2 regions of the Bradyrhizobium sp. AC87j1 genome follow, and region 1 is predicted to be linked to the other one. Evidence: predicted binding sites of a transcription regulator. Region 1 holds the regulator's gene; the other holds the start of a gene.
The links. Region 1 encodes PhoB, which activates phosphate uptake and scavenging genes when phosphate is short. Its sites were predicted from a motif close to TGTCATNNANCTGTCAT; they were not measured.
Positions count from the first base shown of each region.

Region 2: the regulator PhoB is predicted to act here: its motif matches at 1,558-1,574, upstream of ugpB (sn-glycerol-3-phosphate ABC transporter substrate-binding protein UgpB).

Region 1 covers NZ_PTFE01000033.1:61,313-64,477, reverse strand. The annotation lists gene pstB (phosphate ABC transporter ATP-binding protein PstB) at 1-296, shown strand, start outside; gene phoU (phosphate signaling complex protein PhoU) at 308-1,024, shown strand; gene phoB (phosphate regulon transcriptional regulator PhoB) at 1,048-1,755, shown strand; gene CV770_RS18830 (GcrA family cell cycle regulator) at 1,835-2,347, opposite strand; gene CV770_RS18825 (aspartate aminotransferase family protein) at 2,804-3,165, shown strand, end outside.
Region 2 covers NZ_PTFE01000094.1:3,025-6,189, reverse strand. The annotation lists gene CV770_RS32990 (CaiB/BaiF CoA transferase family protein) at 188-1,408, shown strand; gene ugpB (sn-glycerol-3-phosphate ABC transporter substrate-binding protein UgpB) at 1,627-2,943, shown strand; gene ugpA (sn-glycerol-3-phosphate ABC transporter permease UgpA) at 2,995-3,165, shown strand, end outside.

The DNA.
Region 1 (3,165 bases):
AGCGCCTGTGCATCGCCCGCACCGTCGCGGTGCGCCCCGAAGTGATTTTGTTCGACGAGCCCTGCTCGGCGCTCGACCCGATCTCGACCGCCAAGGTCGAGGAGCTGATCCAGGAACTGTCCGAGAACTACACGATCGCGATCGTCACCCATAACATGCAGCAGGCGGCGCGCGTCTCCGACAAGACCGCCTTCATGTATCTCGGCGAGCTGATCGAATTCGACGACACCAGCAAGATCTTCACGTCGCCGAGCGACCGGCGCACGCAGGATTACATCACCGGCCGGTTCGGCTGAGGAGACGCGACATGGGTACTGAACATACCGCAAAAGCTTTCGACACCGACCTCCAGGAGCTCACCCGCCTGGTCGCCGAGATGGGCGGCATCGCCGAGCGCATGATCGTCGATTCCGTCGGCGCGCTGATCCGCCGCGACGTCGCGCTCGGCCAGCGCGTCGTCACCATCGACGCCGAGCTCGACGCGCTGCAGAAGCGCATCGAGGAACGCGCGGTGCTCACCATCGCCCGCCGCCAGCCGATGGCGGTGGATTTGCGCGAGATCGTCGGCGCCATGCGCGTTGCGACCGATCTCGAGCGCATCGGCGACCTCGCCAAGAACATGGGCAAGCGCGTCGCCGCGCTGGAGACCGACTTCCATCCGCTGAAACTCTTCCGCGGCCTGGAGCACATGACCGACCTCGTGCAGCAGCAGGTCAAGTCGGTGCTGGACGCCTATGCCGCACATGATCTGCCGGCGGCGATGGCGGTGTGGAAGGGCGACGAGGAAGTCGACGCAATCTGCACCTCGCTGTTCCGCGAGCTCCTCACCTACATGATGGAGGATCCGCGCAACATCTCGTTCTGCATCCATCTGATGTTCTGCGCCAAGAACATCGAGCGGATCGGCGACCACGCCACCAACATCGCCGAGACCGTGTTCTACATGATCGAGGGCCAGGCGATCACCGACAAGCGGCCGAAGGGCGACATGACCACCTTCGCCACGACGGTCCCGAATACCTGAAGACTTGAAGGAGCGACGACCCGATGGGCGCACGCATTATGGTGGTTGAGGACGAGGAAGCTCTCACCGAGCTGCTTCGCTACAACCTCGAAGGCGACGGCTATGACGTCGAGACGGTCATGCGCGGCGACGACGCCGACACCCGCCTCAAGGAACACATCCCGGACCTGATCGTGCTCGACTGGATGCTGCCGGGCCTGTCAGGCATCGAGCTGTGCCGCCGCCTGCGCACGCGGCCCGACACCAAGCAGCTGCCGATCATCATGCTCACCGCGCGCGGCGAGGAGAGCGAGCGGGTGCGGGGACTTGCGACCGGCGCCGACGACTACATCGTCAAGCCGTTCTCGGTGCCGGAGCTTTTGGCGCGCGTGAAAGGCCTGCTGCGCCGCGCCAGTCCTGAGCGGCTCGCGACGGTGCTGGCCTATGGCGACATCGAGCTCGACCGCGACAAGCGCCGCGTGGCGCGCTCGGGCCGGCCGATCGATCTCGGTCCGACCGAATATCGCCTGCTGGAGTTCTTCCTGGAGCATCCCGGCCGCGTGTTCTCGCGCGAGCAACTGCTCGACAGCGTCTGGGGCCGCGACATCTACATCGACGAGCGCACCGTCGACGTCCATATCGGCCGCCTGCGCAAGCTGCTCAATCTCGGCCGCGAGCAGGACCCGATCCGCACCGTCCGCGGCGCCGGCTACGCGCTCGACGATCGCTTCGCGAAGGCGGAGCAGACGTAAGGTTTGCTCGCGATAAGCCAACAAAAAAGCGCGCCGGCCAGCGCGCTTTTCTTTGTCTCAATGTCGCCTGAGGCCGTGCTCAGCGCGGGCCCGGCTTTGCCGGGGCGCGACGGCGATCCGCCGCCGGCTGATACGCCACGCGCGAGTGCTGGGCGCAGTAGGGCAGGCCGGACAGCGCCTTGCCGCCGCAGAAGAAGAAATCCGGGCTCGAGGGATCGCCGACCGGCCAGTGGCAGGTCGCCTCGTTCAGCTCGAGCAGCGACAGCCGCTGGCTCATCGGCACCACGTTGTCGTAGGTGACCGGTTCAGCCTCCACCTCGACCTCGAAGGCCTGTGCCAGCGCGGTGTTGCCGCGCGCGATGGGGCGGGTCACCCGCATCAAGTGCTGCGCGGGACGCGCCTTGCGCGGCCGGGGCGCTGCCGATGAAGGGCTCTTGGCGCGGCCGGACAGACCGAGCCTGTGCACTTTGCCGATCACGGCATTGCGGGTCACATTGCCGAGCTCAGCTGCGATCTGGCTGGCCGAAAGTCCGGCCTCCCAGAGCTTTTTCAGCTGCTCGACGCGATCGTCGGACCAGGTCAAAACCGTCATTGCACCCTTTCCCTCGCTACGCGCCAGCCATCCTGGGGCCTCGCAGCGATTGCCTAAGCCTTCAAAAACCCGTGCCGCCAGAATCCCTTAAGGCTCGCCGGGCGCGTGACTGACGCCCGAACGCTTACGCCGGTACATGAGGACTCTTGAGATCAGAACCGCTGCACGAGATGTCGTATCTGACAATCCAAACGCTACAATATGGCGTGACTCCCGCGCAAGAGTCCGCCGACTCGCTTCCACATGTTCCGTGGTGAAAACCCGCAAAATCGGCACCGCAAGACTACGGATTCAGCGTTTCCCGAGGCTTTCCGGGCGGCATTGACACCCGTCTTGCCAAGCATAAGATAGTCCCGCGTGCCGCCCTTAAAAGGCGGCACGTTTCGTTTTCCGGGCCGGTCGATGGTGCGTTGCGCAATGCACGCGTCACACCGTCCTCAACATTCAAGTGACATCATGACTAACAGCGCAGCGCCGCATTTGCTCCCCGTTTTCGCCAGAGCCGACCTCGGCTTCGAGCGCGGCGAAGGCTGCTGGCTGATCGCGACCAATGGCGATCGCTATCTCGATTTCACCTCGGGCGTGGCTGTGAATGCGCTCGGCCATTGCCACCCGCATCTGATCAAGGCGCTGCAGGAGCAGGCGACGAAGCTCTGGCACATGTCGAACCTGTTCCAGAGCCCGGATGGCGAGAAGCTCGCCAACCGGCTTTGCAACGAGAGCTTTGCGGACTTCGTGTTCTTCTGCAATTCGGGCGCCGAAGCGCTGGAGGGTGTGATCAAGCTGGTCCGCCATCATCACTTCTCCAAGGGGCATCC
Region 2 (3,165 bases), on a different contig from region 1:
CGAAAGTGCGGATTGGCTGGCCCGGGATCCCCCTCGGGCCGGCCGCTTCCGCTGATCCGCCAATCCTGATTTGCCACGCCGCGGCATGCGGCCGGCAGTGCATACGCCCCTACGCAACAGGCCATTGCCGGCTTGTGCGAACCTCGCTAGGCCTGTGACCAAATATCGACACAGGGGAAGCGAAGGCATGAGTTCTGAAGCCGCCAGTTCTGAAGCCGCATTGGGCGCAATGAGCGGATTGCGCGTCATCGATCTCACGCGCGTGCTCGGCGGTCCCTACTGCACCCAGATTCTCGCCGACCACGGCGCCGACGTGATCAAGGTCGAGCCGCCCGCGGGCGACGAGGTGCGCGAATGGGGCCCTCCCTTCCACGAGGAGGACGCGGCCTATTTCGTCGGCATCAACCGCAACAAGCGCTCGATCGGCCTCGACCTCGCCTCCGAGGGTGGCCGCATCGTGCTGCTCAAGATGCTGGAGACCGCCGACGTCCTGATCGAGAATTTCAAGCCGGGCACGCTGGAGAAATGGGGCATCGGCAACGATGTGCTCAGCAAGAAATTCCCGCGCCTCGTGCATTGCCGGATCTGCGGCTTCGGCGCCGACGGCCCGCGCGGCGGCAATCCCGGCTATGACGCCATCATCCAGGCCATGACCGGCATGATCGCCGCGACCGGCTCGCCCGAGAGCGGACCGATGCGGATCGGCGTGCCCTTGGTCGACATCACCACCGGACTTTATGCGGCGATCGGCATCCTGATGGCGCTGTCGGAGCGGCAGCGTTCGGGCAAGGGGCAGTTCCTGGAGACGACGCTGTACGAGACCGGCCTTGCCATCATGCATCCGCACACCGCGAATTATTTCATGCATGGCAAGCCGCCGAGCCTCACCGGCAACGAGCATCCGAACCTCGTGCCTTACGCGATCTTCCCGACGAAAACCGACAACATCTTTATCGGCGTCGGCAATGACGGCACCTTCCGCAAGCTCGCCAAGGAGATCGGCAAGCCCGAGCTCGGCACCGATCCGCGCTTTGCCCGCAACAAGGACCGCATCGCCAACCGCGAGGCGCTGCGCGCCGAGCTCGCTGCCGTGTTCAGCCAGCACGAGGCCGAGCCGCTGTGCAATCGCCTGCTCGCCGCGGGCCTGCCCGCAGGGCCCGTGCAGAAGATCGACCAGGCGCTGACCAACGCGCACACGATCGCGCGCGGCGATATTATCGAGAAGGACTGGTACAAGGGCGTGGCCTCGCCGATCCGGCTCGACCGCAGCAAGCCGAGCCTGCGCCGGCTGCCGCCGAAATTCAGCCAGCACTCCCAGGAGGTGCTGGGCGAGTTCGGCTACTCCAAGGCCGAGATTGACGCGATGGTCGAGAAGGGCACCGTCTGCGGCCCCGAGCGCAAGCGGTAGAGGCCACCGCCTCCGTCCAACGAATGATGCCGCAGTGCGGCGCGGGCACGATAGTGCACCGCGAACCAATGCGGCTGCCCGCTCCCTCTTCGCCTATTTGCCGGCTTCCCTTTTCCAGCGCTTGCCGCTTTCGTTTCGGCCGCTTACACAGTCATGTGAACGTCATATGGCGCTGCTAGCGCAAGCGCTTCTTTTGACGGCCAAGGGAGGTTTACTTGATGGCTCTTCGACACTTTGGGGCGGCTGCCGCATTTGCACTCACGGTTGGCATGACCGCGTCGCCGGCGCTGGCCGTGACGGAAATCCAGTGGTGGCACGCGATGACCGGCGCCAACAACGACGTCATCGTCAAGCTCGCCAACGACTTCAACGCGTCGCAGAGCGACTTCAAGGTCGTTCCGACCTACAAGGGCAATTACGCTGACACCATGAACGCGGGCATCGCGGCGTTTCGTGCCGGCAACGCACCGCACATCATGCAGGTGTTCGAGGTCGGCACCGCCACCATGATGGCTGCGACCGGCGCCGTGAAGCCCGTCTACAAGCTGATGGCCGACGCCGGCGAGAAGTTCGATCCCAAGATCTACCTGCCCGCCATCACCGGCTACTACTCGACCTCGAAGGGCGAGATGCTGTCGTTCCCCTTCAACTCGTCGTCCACCGTCATGTGGGTCAATCTCGACGAGCTGAAGAAGGCCAATGTCGCGATCCCGAAAACCTGGCCCGAGACGTTCGAGGCCGCCAAGAAGCTGAAGGCTGCCGGTCATGACACCTGCGGCTTCTCCGGCTCCTGGGTCACCTGGGTCAATCTCGAGCAGCTCTCCGCCTGGCACAACGTGCCGCTCGCCAGCAAGGCCAACGGCCTCGACGGCTTCGACACCAAGCTCGAGTTCAACGGGCCGCTCCAGGTCAAGCACCTCGAAAACCTGGTCGAGCTCCAGAAGACCAAGGTCTACGACTATGCCGGCCGCACCAACACCGGCGAAGGCCGCTTCACCTCGGGCGAATGCCCGATCTACCTGACCTCGTCGGCCTTCTTCGGCAACGTCAAGGCCCAGGCCAAGTTCAACTTCACCGCGGTGCCGATGCCGTATTATCCGGAGGCAAAGGGCGCGCCGCAGAACTCGATCATCGGCGGCGCTTCGCTCTGGGTCATGGGCGGCAAGCCGGCCGACGAATACAAGGGCGTCGCAAAATTCCTGACCTTCCTCTCCGACACCGATCGGCAGGTCTACATCCACAAGGCCTCGGGCTATCTGCCGATCACCAAGGCGGCCTATGAGAAGGCCAAGGCCGAGGGCTTCTACAAGGACCAGCCCTATCTCGAGACCCCGCTGCTCGAGCTGACCAACAAGGAGCCGACCGAGAACTCGCGCGGTCTGCGCCTCGGCAACATGGTTCAGCTGCGTGACGTCTGGTCGGAAGAGATCGAGCAGGCGCTGGCCGGCAAGAAGACCGCCAAGCAGGCGCTGGATGCCGCCGTCGAGCGCGGCAACACCATGCTGCGGCAGTTCGAAAAGACCGCCGTCAAGTGAGGCGATGAGCGGCAGGCCGGTCCCCCTGGCCTGCCGCTTTCGGCGGACACCATGCAAAAGCAAGCCATTTTCCAATCCAGGCTATTGCCTTACGCGCTGGTTGCGCCGCAACTCGCGATCGTCCTGCTATTCTTCTACTGGCCGGCCCTACAGGCGGTGATCCAGTCCTTCCTGCTCCAGGACGCCTTCGGTCTGTCGACGAGCTTCGTCTGGTTCGAGAAC